DNA from 2 places in the Pseudoalteromonas sp. APM04 genome. Region 2 is predicted to be linked to the other one. Evidence: predicted binding sites of a transcription regulator. Region 2 holds the regulator's gene; the other holds the start of a gene.
What was found. The regulator NrdR, encoded in region 2, represses ribonucleotide reductase genes. The targets are predictions, from matches to a motif close to AAACACNANATNTNGTGTTT.
Positions count from the first base shown of each region.

Region 1: a site for NrdR is predicted at 5,479-5,498, ahead of nrdA (class 1a ribonucleoside-diphosphate reductase subunit alpha). Genes of this name have one in related genera too.

Region 1 is NZ_CP094441.1:1,630,901-1,637,960, forward strand. Features, by position in the region: gene MTP24_RS07670 (YkgJ family cysteine cluster protein) at 1-153, opposite strand, end outside; gene MTP24_RS07675 (tetratricopeptide repeat protein) at 512-940, shown strand; gene MTP24_RS07680 (DUF1287 domain-containing protein) at 979-1,578, shown strand; gene yfaE (class I ribonucleotide reductase maintenance protein YfaE) at 1,605-1,877, opposite strand; gene nrdB (class Ia ribonucleoside-diphosphate reductase subunit beta) at 1,877-3,007, opposite strand; gene nrdA (class 1a ribonucleoside-diphosphate reductase subunit alpha) at 3,073-5,355, opposite strand; gene MTP24_RS07700 (HAD-IA family hydrolase) at 5,768-6,448, opposite strand; gene ubiG (bifunctional 2-polyprenyl-6-hydroxyphenol methylase/3-demethylubiquinol 3-O-methyltransferase UbiG) at 6,448-7,060, opposite strand, start outside.
Region 2 is NZ_CP094441.1:2,732,477-2,739,536, reverse strand. Features, by position in the region: gene thrC (threonine synthase) at 1-1,213, shown strand, start outside; gene glyA (serine hydroxymethyltransferase) at 1,484-2,740, shown strand; gene nrdR (transcriptional regulator NrdR) at 2,838-3,287, shown strand; gene ribD (bifunctional diaminohydroxyphosphoribosylaminopyrimidine deaminase/5-amino-6-(5-phosphoribosylamino)uracil reductase RibD) at 3,290-4,441, shown strand; gene MTP24_RS12605 (riboflavin synthase) at 4,446-5,099, shown strand; gene ribBA (bifunctional 3,4-dihydroxy-2-butanone-4-phosphate synthase/GTP cyclohydrolase II) at 5,129-6,241, shown strand; gene ribE (6,7-dimethyl-8-ribityllumazine synthase) at 6,341-6,805, shown strand; gene nusB (transcription antitermination factor NusB) at 6,821-7,060, shown strand, end outside.

The DNA.
Region 1 (7,060 bases), 1.1 Mb from region 2:
TGTGTTCGGATCAAACCAAATTTTATTGTTTTGTACATATTGATAAATTTCGGGATTAAAGAGCGCCCACATTTCAATTTCTTCTGATGATACATCGAGGTCACCACCACCATATTTGGTACAGCACTTACCACACTGGTTACACTCTTTCATGATTTATTCATCTTTATATAATTTTTACAATTATTAGTTTAACAGCTCGTGTTAAATTGTTTGAAATTATTATTTTTTATTAACCCTAAGCATTTAAGTTTATAGCCTGAAAGAGCTTACCAAATATTATTTTTCGTTCTGATATTTACAAATCCACAATAGTTAAGTCTTTTAGAGCGCTCTACTATCTATAAAATAGGTAAACCTTATCAAAAATACATTTTTAGCTACTGCCCCTGGAGTTAAATCGTTTGCTATACACTTTAATGTTGTATGATCGGCCTAAGGGCATATTTAATGAGCCATTTAAATTTATATTTTGCTATTTTAAGCATAAATACATTAGGGGTGATAAGTAATGATGAATACAAAAGTATACAAAGCGGTACATGATTTGGCTGAAGAATTAATGAGTGCGGCGAATAAAAATGATCGCAAACGCTTTGAGTTACTTTTTTCTAAACTAAAAGCAATTTGTGAAGAAAACGAAAATACCTCTAAAGATCATCCTGTTCAGTGGGAAACACTGGCTGATTTTACAGAAGAGTTAGAAGATGCTATTACTACCTACGAGAAGGCACTAGCAAAATCTATTGCTATTAATAATAAAGACCATATGTCGTCGGTTGCTTTTTCTATGGCGACACTACAACTTGAGATGGGCCAAAAAGAAGAGGCTATAAAAAATCTTCAAAGTGCCAAAGTCAGTGCAAATAAAATAGAAGACAAAGTACTTAAAGCAGAGATTCATGACTTGTTAGAGTCACTTGTTGAAGAAGAAGGCTAATTAAAGCTTTGGCGTATAGCGTTTTTAAAAGGGTGATTATGTTTAAATACGGTTTATATTTATTTACGTTTTTACCTTTTTGTTCGTTTGCTAACTCTTTCAATCAGCAAATATCCGCAGCTCTGATTGAAAGAACAACACACAATATTACTTATGACGGCAGTTATTATTCAATGACCTATCCCGGTGGTGATGTACCAAGTAATATTGGTGTGTGTACCGATGTTATTATTCGCGCTTACAGCCAATTGGGTGTGGATTTACAACAAAGAGTACATGAAGATATTCGAGCAAATTTTGTGATGTATCCGTCTGAGCGAATTTGGGGTTTAAAAAAACCTGATAAAAATATCGACCACAGGCGTGTACCTAACCTTCAAGTATTTTTTAAGCGTCAAGGCACAGAGTTAACTATTTCAAGTAACTCACGTGATTATAAAGTTGGTGATATAGTTACTTGGATGTTACCCGGTAACTTACCCCATATAGGCATGGTTGTTACGGAAGCTTTAAGCAGCGCCGAGAATGTTCAAATTGTACATAATATAGGGCGAGGACCAGAAATAAGCGAAATGCTATTTGATTATAAGATTACTGGTCATTATCGTTTTACTAATAAACATTATAATGCCCAGTAAAGATGGGGCTGTTATAAAGCTATTAATTATTTTAGATTAATACTTATATTGCCGTTTGGCTTGCTACAGCATAAAAGTATTTCACCATCACGAACAAACGCGAGTGGCTCTTCATTATATTTAACATTGCCAGATACTAAAGTTGCTCTGCAAGCACCGCAGTAGCCTTCACGACATTGATAAGCAACGTCTATTTTTTGAGATTCTAAGCAGTGTAAAAGAGAAGGGCAGCCAGGGCTATATTCAATGCGCTGGCTGTTTTCTGCAAGTGTAACACTTGCAGTCGTTTCGTTATTCATTATAAGTCAAAGTCACCAAATTCAGCAGCATCAACTTGTGAATCTATTTGACCTACAAGGTATGAACTAATTTCTGCCTCTTGTGGTGCAACCTGAACATTATCAGACACTAACCATGAGTTGATCCATGGGATAGGGTTACTGTTGTTTTCAAATTGGGCTGGCAAACCAATAGCAGTCATACGTGCGTTAGTAATATATTCAACATACTGACATAAAATATGCTTGTTTAAGCCAATCATAGAGCCATCTTTGAATAGGTACTCTGCCCATTCTTTCTCTTGCTCGGCAGCTTGTACAAACATTTTAATTGCTTCATCGCGACATTGAGCTGCAACGATTGCCATTTCTGGATCGTCTTTGCCGTCTTGCATGATATTTAAAATATGCTGTGTACCCGAAAGATGAAGTGCTTCGTCACGTGCAATTAGTTTAATTATCTTAGCGTTACCTTCCATAAGTTCACGCTCAGCAAATGCAAATGAACAAGCAAAGCTGACATAAAAACGAATTGCTTCAAGAATGTTTACCGACATCATAGCGAGGTAAAGTTTCTTTTTCAGCTCGAATAAGTTTACAACCACTGTTTTACCGTTGATTTCATGCTTGCCTTCACCGTAAAGGTTGTAAAGTGAAACAGAGTTAATTAAATCATCGTAATAAGTTGTTACTGCATCAGCGCGCTCGCTAATTTTATCGTTGCTAACTATGTCATCAAAAATAAGCTCTGGTGATTGTGTTACGTTACGAATAATGTGCGTGTATGAACGGCTGTGAATTGTTTCACTAAATGCCCACGTTTCTATCCAGGTTTCAAGTTCTGGGATAGACACGATAGGTAGTAGCGCAACGTTAGGAGAGCGGCCTTGTACACTATCAAGCAGTGTTTGATATTTTAAGTTACTTAAAAATATGTGCTTTTCATGCTCTGGTAGCGCCTGAAAATCTAAACGGTCTTTACTCACATCTACTTCTTCTGGTCGCCAAAAGAAAGACAGTTGCTTTTCAATTAACTTTTCAAAAATAGGATATTTTTGTTGATCGTAACGCGATACGTTAACGGTCTGGCCAAAAAACATTGGCTCTTGCATTTGGTTATTATGATTACGACTAAAAGTAGTATAAGACATGTTTATCACTCAAAAAACTATCAGAACAAAGCGGGCTGCATGCCCGCTTAAGATAAAATTAACGACTATATTTTACACGCGCCGCCTGCACAATCGTCATCTTCCACTTCTGGAGTGTCGTCTTGTGCATCAGATGCGCCATCACGGGTATTATGGTAATACAACGTTTTGACCCCCAATTTGTAGGCGCTAAGTAAGTCTTTTAATAAGACTTTCATAGGTACTTTACCGCCTTCAAATTTATTTGGATCATAATTTGTGTTTGCAGAAATAGTTTGGTCAACAAATTTTTGCATGATACCGACAAGCTGTAAGTAACCATCATTAGAAGGAATGTCCCAAAGTAACTCATAGTTGTCTTTCAAACGTTCGTACTCAGGTACAACTTGTTTTAAAATACCATCTTTACTTGCTTTAACACTAATGTGACCGCGTGGCGGCTCGATACCATTTGTTGCGTTCGAGATTTGCGATGACGTTTCTGATGGCATTAATGCGCTTAGTGTTGAGTTACGCATACCGTGTTCTTGTATGCTCTTACGCAGTGCATCCCAATCAAGGTGCAGTGGCTCATCACAAATTTTATCTAAGTCTGTTTTATACGTATCTGTTGGCATAATGCCTTGAGAATACGTTGTTTCGTTAAACTTAGGACATGCACCACGTTCTTTTGCAAGTTCGTTTGACGCTTTCATCAAGTAGTATTGAATAGCTTCGAATGTTTTATGTGTTAGTGCATTTGCACTGCCGTCTGAATAACGCTTACCATTTTTAGCTAAGTAGTAGGCATAGTTGATTACACCTATTCCTAACGTACGACGTCCCATTGTTGCGTTTTTGGCAGCTGGTACTGGGTAGTCTTGGAAGTCGAGTAAGTTATCGAGTGCACGTACTGCTAGCTCCGCAAGCTCTTCTAGTTCATCTAGAGACTCAAGCGCACCTAGGTTGAAAGCAGACAATGTACATAATGCAATTTCGCCTTCTTCGTCGTTAACGTTGTTAAGTGGTTTAGTCGGTAATGCAATTTCTAAACACAAGTTAGACTGACGTATTGGCGCAACTTTCGCTATAAACGGGCTATGTGTATTACAGTGATCTACATTCTGTAAGTATATGCGGCCAGTACTTGCACGCTCTTGAGCAAACACAGAGAACAATTCAATGGCTTTAATACGCTTTTTACGAATTGACTCGTCTTGTTCGTATTTAACATATAAGGCATCAAATTCGTCTTGATCTTCAAAAAACGCATCGTAAAGACCTGGCACGTCTGATGGGCTAAATAACGTGATGTAATCGTCTTTAATCAAACGAGAATACATTAACTTATTAAACTGTACGCCGTAATCTAAATGACGAACACGGTTGTCATCAACACCACGGTTATTTTTAAGAACTAAAAGGTTCTCTACTTCTAAATGCCATAGCGGGTAGAATAGGGTTGCTGCGCCGCCGCGAACACCACCTTGCGAACAACTCTTAACAGCTGTTTGAAAGTGCTTGTAAAAAGGGATACAACCAGTGTGGTATGCTTCGCCATTACGAATATGGCTTCCTAATGCACGGATACGACCAGCATTAATACCGATACCAGCACGCTGAGAAACGTATTTTACAATAGCTGACGATGTTGCATTGATTGAATCAAGGCTGTCGCCACATTCAATAAGTACGCAAGAGCTAAATTGACGAGTAGGCGTACGTACACCAGCCATGATTGGCGTAGGCAATGAAATTTTAAATAACGATACCGCGTCGTAAAAACGTTTTATATATGAAACTCGTGTTTCTCGTGGGTAATCTGCAAATAAGCTTGCAGCCACTAAAATATATAAAAACTGTGCGCTTTCATAAATCTCACCCGTTACACGGTTTTGAACTAGGTATTTACCTTCTAATTGCTTAACTGCAGCGTAACTAAAATTAAGATCGCGTGAGTGGTCAAGGTATTCGTCTAATTCGTCAAATTCTTGCTCTGTATAATCAGCAAGTAAGTGAGCATCGTAACGTTTATCACTCACCATTTTTGTTACGTGATCAAATAAACGTGGAGGCTCGAATTGACCGTATGCTTTTTTACGTAAGTGGAATACAGCTAAACGCGCAGCAAGATACTGGTAATCAGGTGATTCTTTAGAAATCTGATCGGCAGCCGCTTTGATAATCGTTTCGTGAATATCTTTTGTACGAATACCATCATAAAATTGAATATGTGACTTTAATTCAACCTGTGAAACCGAAACGTTATTTAAACCTTCGGCGGCCCATTCTATAACGCGATGGATCTTATCAAGATCAAGAGGCTCTTTGCGCCCGTCACGTTTGCTTACAGATAACTGTTGGTTCATAGCTTTGCCTGTATTCCTTGGGGATAATGTATTTTTGACCAATGTTGTACGTCTCAAAAAGAGAAGTAGTGCTCATTTTTTATAAGTTTTACCCAATGAGGTAAATTTAATTGAATAACATTTGGCCACAATATCTGGTGTTGTTCAATTTAGAGATCACAAGATAGTGTGGTCTGAGTTGATTTGCAAGGGGCATAATTGCCCCTATTTGTGGATAACGTTGGGATAACGTATTTGTGTTAGTAGGCATTAACCTTTGATCATTCATTGAAGTTGAAATTTTTAAAAATCAACTCAGGATCGACTAAATTTACACATTTTGAAAATAAATTTCGGCTGCTTTTTTTATCATCAAGCTTTGCGTAAAAACTAACACAATCACAATATATAGTGTTTATATCTAAAATGGGCACTATATATGGTTAAATGCGTCAATAGGGCTGCGCCAGTTAAAATCAGCTTTCCAAGTAAGTGCTTCTGCATCGCTTGGACTGTACCCCCACAGAGCAGTAGCTGTAGGCATACCTGCTGCTTTACCCGCTTGAATGTCTCGTTCGGCATCACCTATATACAAACAGCGAGCTGGTATTACGTCCATTAGTTTTGCGCAATGAAGTAAAGGTAGAGGAGAGGGTTTGGCTTCTTCAAGCGTATCACCGCTAATTACAACCGCCGCATTTTTTAAAGCAGGGATCGAAGCGACAAGCGGCTCAGTTAAAAAGCCGGGCTTGTTTGTCATGATCCCCCATTTGATCTTTTTGTGATCAAGTGAGATCAGTAGTGGTTCAATACCGGCAAAGCATTGGGTGTATTTCGCAATGTTTTGGGCATAGCTATCGACCAATTGTTTTATCAACTGTGCTTGTGCAAGAGAGGGCCACAACTCTTTAAAACCCGCTTCCAATAAAGCTGCCGCACCATTAGAAGCCGCTGGGCGATATATTTCGCTTGTTACTTCGGCAATTTGATTTGCTCGTAGTACACTATTAAGTGCAGCGCCTAAATCGTCAGCTGTGTCGAGTAAGGTGCCGTCTAAATCAAACAAAAACGCATCATATTGATAAAGTTCTAATGATGAACCTGCGCTCTTCATTACACCAACTTCTCAAAATGAAGGATATAATTAACACTAACATCATTATTAAGTGTGTATTGTTTAGAGAAGGGGTTATACGAAAGTCCTGAGCTTGCACGTACTTTTAAGCCCGCTTGCTCGGCCCACGCAATTAGCTGCGCCGGTTTAATAAACTTTTTGTGATCGTGAGTTCCCTCTGGAACCATTTTTAATAGTTTTTCAGCACCTACAATTGCGTACAAGTAGGCTTTCGGTGTTTTATTGAGGGTAGAGAAAAAAACATCAGCGCCAGGTTTTGCAAGTTTGGCAACGGCGTGAATAATTGAAGCAGGGTCTGGAACGTGTTCGAGCATTTCCATACACGTAACAACGTCAAATCGTTCAGGGTGTTCTTCAGCAAACTGTTCTGCGGGTATTTTTATGTAATCTACATTAACACCCGTTTCTAGGCTGTGTAATTTAGCGACAGTCAAAGGCTCTTGTCCCATATCAATACCTGTTACCTTTGCCCCCATACGTGCCATACTTTGGCTTAAAATACCCCCACCACAGCCAACATCGAGTGTTTCTTTATCAAATAAACCTTGTGTTTTATTTGCAATAAAATCTAGGCGTAACGGATTAATTTCG
Region 2 (7,060 bases):
ACGTAATCAAGGAGTGTTTTTTCCTGAATCGTTAGCGCCCATGGCTGATGTTGACGCATTACTTGATATGGATTTTGTTACGCGCAGTAGCAAAATTTTATCCCATTTAATTGGTGATGAGTTGCCAAGTAGCACTGTTGCCGACATGGTTAAAAATGCGTTTAATTTTCCAGTTAAGTTAGTCGAGGTAGAAGAAAATACCTATTGTTTGGAGCTATTTCATGGTCCTACGCTTGCCTTTAAAGATTTTGGTGGGCGCTTTATGGCTGAATGCTTAGCGCAGTTTAACCAAGGTGAAAAAGTGACTATTTTAACAGCAACATCAGGTGATACTGGTGCAGCGGTTGCGCATGCATTTTACAATAAACCAAACATTGATGTGGTTATTCTTTATCCTAAAGGAAAAATTTCACTTGCTCAGCAAAAGCTATTTACTACCTTAGGTGGCAATATTCATTGTTACGCGGTTGATGGCAGTTTTGACGATTGCCAAGAACTTGTTAAGAAGTCGTTTTTAGATGATGAAGTTAAATCTACACTTGGCTTAAATTCAGCAAATTCGATAAACATAAGCCGCTTAGTCGCTCAGGTGTGTTATTACTTTGAAGCGATTGCACAACTGCCAAAAGAAAAGCGTGCAACAGCGCATATTTCTGTACCAAGTGGTAACTTTGGTAATGTATGCGCCGCAATGATTGGCGCTGTAATAGGGTTGCCGGTTGGAAAGTTAAGTGCAACAACAAACCAAAACGACACCGTTCCTCGTTTTATACTTGATAAAAATTGGTTGCCTAATGCAACGCTTGAATCGCTTTCAAATGCGATGGACGTGAGTAAGCCGAATAACTGGCCACGTGTGCAAACTATGTTGGACAACAACTGGTTTAGTTACGACAACTTTTACTCAATTAGTGTTGACGAAGAAAACACTCAAACGGTGATGAAAAATATTCATCAAACAGGGTATGTTGCAGAGCCACATACAGCAATTGCCTATCAAGGTTTAGTTAATAACCGAGCACCGGGTGCTGCGGGCATCTTTTTAGCAACTGCACATCCAGCTAAGTTTAAAGAAAGTGTAGAAGGTATACTAAATATTGAACTAGATATGCCAAAGCCATTGAGCGACGCATTGGCTAAACCATGTCTTGCAAGCGACATAAACGCCGATTACGACGCTTTGCGTACAGAAATACTGGCTAAGTTAGCTTAAATATTAAGTAAACACGAAAGCGGCTATGGCCGCTTTTTTTGCACATTTTAAACCGTGAAATAGCTTTTTTAATTAACTAATTAAATGTAATAAATAAAAAACATTTAAAATAATTATGTAAGTTATTTAAAAATATCATCTTAAAAAGGGTGTGAAATAGTTTCAATCCCTGATTAAATATCCTCAACTTAAGAACGTAGGCAAAGTGCGGTTTTAAGCGTACAATATAGCCTCTAAAAAAATACCATACACGTTGCCCAGGAGCCCCCAATGTTAGAACGTAGCATGAATATTTCGGACTTTGATCCAGAGTTATTTGACGCGATGAGTAAAGAAACATCACGTCAAGAAGAGCATATTGAGTTAATTGCATCTGAAAACTACTGTAGCCCACGCGTACTTGAAGCACAGGGTTCTCAACTTACTAACAAATATGCGGAAGGTTATCCTGGCAAGCGTTACTACGGTGGCTGTGAGCACGTAGACGTGGTTGAGCAATTAGCTATTGACCGCGCAAACGAATTGTTTGGTACTGACTACGCAAACGTTCAGCCGCATGCAGGTTCGCAAGCCAATGCAGCTGTTTTCCAAGCCTTATTAAGCCCGCTTGATACAGTACTTGGCATGAGCCTAGCACACGGTGGCCATTTAACTCATGGTTCACACGTAAACTTTTCAGGTAAAACATATAACGCAATTCAGTATGGCCTAAACGAAGAGACTGGCGAAATTGATTACGCACAAGTTGAAGCGTTAGCACTAGAGCACAAGCCAAAAATGATTATCGCAGGTTTTTCTGCTTATTCAGGTATTGTTGATTGGGCTAAGTTTCGCGAAATTGCAGACAAAGTAGATGCTTACTTGTTTGTTGATATGGCGCATGTTGCAGGTTTAATTGCTGCGGGTGTTTACCCAAGCCCAGTACCATTTGCACATGTTGTTACTACAACAACGCATAAAACATTAGCGGGCCCTCGTGGCGGTTTAATTATTTCTGCATGTGGTGACGAAGCAATTTACAAAAAGCTTAACAGTGCTGTATTCCCTGGTGGCCAAGGTGGTCCTTTATGTCACGTTATTGCTGCAAAAGCAGTGGCATTCAAAGAAGCTTTACAACCAGAATTTAAAGAATACCAAACACAAGTTGTTAAAAATGCGCAAGCAATGGTTAGCGTATTACAAGAGCGTGGCTACAAAGTTGTTTCTGGTAAAACAGATAATCACTTGTTCTTACTTGATTTAATCGATAAAGATATTACGGGTAAAGATGCTGATGCAGCATTAGGTAATGCGAACATTACGGTTAACAAAAACTCAGTTCCTAATGATCCGCGTTCTCCATTTGTAACGTCTGGCTTACGTATTGGTTCTCCTGCAATCACGCGCCGTGGTTTCAAAGAGGCTGAATCTAAAGAGCTTGCTGGCTGGATCTGTGATGTACTAGACAACATTGCTGATGAGTCTGTTCAAGCGCAAGTAAAAGAAAAAGTGAAAGCAATTTGTGCAAAACTACCTGTTTACGCTTAATAAAGTAAAACGGTAATTTAGATCACATAAGCAATCATGCTATTATAAAAGCCGCTTTTTAGCGGCTTTTTTGTTTTTAAAACGGATACCTTTAGTTATGCATTGCCCATTTTGTACAGCAAAAGACACCAAAGTTATAGATTCCCGCCTTGTTGGCGGTGGCCATCAAGTTCGCCGCCGTCGTGAATGTAACGATTGCCATGAACGTTTCACCACGTTTGAAGGGGCAGAGCTGGTTATGCCGCGTGTTGTAAAACAAGACGGCAGTCGCGAACCATTTAACGAAGATAAGTTACTAAATGGTTTAAATCGTGCACTTGAGAAGCGTCCCGTCAGTACAGAACAAGTTGATGAAGTAGTCAATATAATAAAGTCGCAATTACGTGCAACGGGTGAGCGAGAAATTTCAAGCCATTTAGTGGGTGAATGCATTATGGAAGCGCTTAAAAAGTTAGATAAAGTCGCTTATGTAAGGTTTGCGTCAGTATATCGCTCGTTTGAGGATATACGAGAGTTTGGCGAAGAAATTGCCCGTTTAGGGGAATAAGCATGAGCAGCCAATCAGCATTTACCGAGCACGATAAACTATATATGGCGCGTGCTATTGAGCTTGCTAAAAAAGGTCGGTTTACCACAACACCTAATCCGAATGTTGGCTGTGTACTTGTAAAAGATAATCAAATAATTGGTGAAGGGTTTCATCAGTTAGCAGGGCAAGGACATGCAGAGGTCAATGCACTTGCTGTAGCAGGCGAAAAAGCAAAGGGTGCAACTGCCTATGTAACACTTGAACCTTGTAGCCATTACGGGCGCACGCCCCCCTGTGCTGAAGGACTCAAGGCTGCTGGTATTAAAAAGGTGATTGCAGCCATGGTTGATACCAACCCGCAAGTGGCAGGTAAAGGCCTTAAAATATTGAGTGACGCCGGAATAGAAGTTGCTCATGGGTTGCTTGAACAAGAGGCGCGCGCATTAAACTTTGGCTTTTTTAAGCGTATGGAGCAAGGGCTTCCTTACGTAACCTGTAAATTAGCAGCCAGTATAGATGGCAAAACAGCGCTAAAAAACGGAAAAAGTAAGTGGATCACAGGCCCTGCTGCACGAAAAGATGTGCAGCTATACCGCGCTCAAAGCTGTGCCATTTTAACGGGGGCCGATACGGTTCTTGTTGATAATGCAAAACTTAATGTTCGAGCAAGTGAGTTACCGTATTCATTACCAACCAACTTACCGCTACGTCAGCCGGTGCGTGTTATAATAGACTCGCAAAACAGATTAACACCTGACCTTGCGCTATTTAAAATAGCGCACCCGGTAATTATATTTACTACCAAGGTTGATAATTCAATGCAGTGGCCGCATTTTGTTGAGCACATAGCGGTGCGCGAGCAACAGGGTAAGGTTGATTTAACCGATGTATTACAAACACTAGCAAAGCATCAGTTTAATAATATATGGCTGGAAGCTGGGGCAACCCTTGTGGGGAAAATGACCGAGCTTGATTTAATTGACGAGTATGTTTTTTATATCGCACCAAAACTGATGGGTTATGATGCTAAAAGTTTAGTAAACTTCCCTGAATTGACGAGTATGCAAGATACTATCGATTTATCTTTTAATGAGTGTGTTCGTATTGGTGACGATTTACGTATCAACGCGTTAAAAACGCACGCATTAAAATCATTTAACAAAGAAGAGTAGCGCTATGTTTACTGGGATAATAGAAGCCACAGGCAAAATTGCTTTATTACAAAAAAAACAAGGCGATTTAGCCATTCGTATTCAAAGCGCCGACCTTGATATGAGTGACGTAAAGCTGGGTGACAGTATTGCAACAAATGGCGTGTGTTTAACGGTAGTTGATAAACATGTTGATGGTTTTAGCGCTGATTTATCTAACGAAACAATTCATTTAACTGGTTTTGCACATTATTCAATAGGGCAAACAGTTAACCTTGAAAAAGCAATGCAACCGGTTTCGCGTTTAGGTGGACATTTAGTGTCTGGCCATGTTGACGGTATTGCAACAATAACGGCGATTACAGCTAATGCAAGAGCTACTGAATATTGGCTGACAACCGATGAAAATTTAATGAAATACATACCGTACAAAGGGTCGGTATGTATTGATGGTATAAGCCTGACAGTTAACGCTGTTGAAGGTAATAAATTTAAATTAACAATTGTGCCGCACACCAGCGGTCAAACAACGATTGCCGACTTTAAAGTAGGCACTCAAGTTAATTTAGAAGTCGATCAAATTGCACGTTATTTAGAGCGTCTTATCAAAGGCGCAGAGCAGCCAACCGGCGCAGATATATCAATGAGCTTACTCGCAAAAGCGGGCTTTATTAAATAACGAAACTGACAACTTACACGAGCGAATTTATGAATTTACACAGCGCACAAGAAATTATAGATGACATTAAAGCCGGTAAAATGGTTATTTTAATGGACGATGAAGACAGAGAAAATGAAGGTGATCTAATCATTGCTGCGGAACATATTAGCGCAGAAGCAATTAACTTTATGGCTACTCATGGCCGTGGTTTAATTTGTTTAACGATGACACAAGAGCGTTGTGAGCAACTAGACTTGCCTTTAATGGTTAAAAATAATGGCGCTGCGTTTTCAACTAACTTTACTATGTCGATAGAAGCATCAAAAGGCGTAACCACAGGTATATCAGCAGCAGATAGAGCACGCACGGTACAAGCAGCTATCGCTAAAGGTGCTGTTCCTAGCGATATTGTACAGCCGGGTCATATTTTTCCGATTATGGCACAGCCAGGTGGTGTATTAACACGCGCAGGTCATACAGAAGCCGGTTGTGATTTAGCTCGCTTAGCAGGGCTTGAAGCGTCTTCTGTTATTGTTGAAATTTTAAATGCTGATGGCACCATGGCACGCCGCCCTGATTTAGAAGTTTTTGCTAAAGAGCACGACATTAAAATTGGCACAATTGCTGATTTAATTGAATACCGCAATTTAAACGAAACCACAATCGAAAAAGTGGCTAAGTGTAAACTGCCAACAGAGCATGGGGAATTTGACTTAGTCACTTACAAAGACACGATTGACGGTCAGTTACACTACGTACTACTCAAGGGTGAAATTAAAGCGCAAGAACCAACCTTGGTGCGTGTGCATTTACAAAGTACGTTTAACGATATTTTACTTTCTGATAGAAGCGCAGATAGAAGCTGGGGCTTATCGGATGCAATGGCATATATAGCTAAAAATGACGGTGTGCTAGTCATTTTAGGTAAACAAGAAAGTACTGAAGAGCTTGAAGCAACAGTTAAGGCATTTGCTGCTGCAGACGCTGGTGAAAATGTTACACCGCGTAAATTTCAAGGTACTTCTCGTACTGTTGGTGTAGGCTCACAAATTCTTGCAGATTTAGGAATTGAGCAAATGCGATTAATGAGTCGCCCTAAAAAATACCATGCACTTTCGGGCTTTCATTTAGAAGTTATTGATTACATTGAGCCACAATAGGCAAACGCTTAAACTAGGCTATTTTATTATTATTATGGTATGATGCGCAGCAATTTTTGCGCAATCGCAACCGCTTGAACTTATTTTTAGGGTTATCAAATGAAAATTATTGAAGGTAATAAGTACGCACCGGGCAAAAAATTTGCCATTGTCATTTCTCGTTTTAATGACTTTATTGGTAGCAGCCTACTTGAAGGTGCTGTTGATGAGCTAAAACGTACCGGTGGTGTATCTGATGACGACATTACTGTGATTTATGTACCGGGTGCAGTTGAATTACCTTTAGCGGCAAAACGCGTTGCGGCAAAAAAAGAGTATGATGCAATCATCGCTTTAGGCGTAGTGATCAGAGGTGGAACACCACACTTTGACCTAGTTGCTGGCGAGTCAAACAAAGGTCTTGCGCAAGTATCACTTGAGTATGATATACCGGTTGCATTTGGCGTATTAACCACTGAAAGCATTGAACAAGCTATTGAGCGCGCAGGTACCAAAATGGGTAACAAAGGCGGCGAAGCTGCTTTGGGTGCGCTTGAAATGGTTAATGTGTTAGATAAAATTTAAGTTTAAGGAATTTTTGTGAAACCAGCAGCAAGACGTAAAGCACGTATCTTAGCACTTCAAGCCGTTTATTCTTGGCAATTAAGCGGTAATGCAATTGCCGACATCGAGCAACAAATGTTGATCGAAAACGACGTTACTAAAATTGATGTTGAATACTTTAAAGATTTAGCCTCAGGTGTAGCTGTAAATTACAAGCTACTTGATGAATCAGTATCACCTCATTTAACGCGTCCATTTGATGACTTAGATATGGTT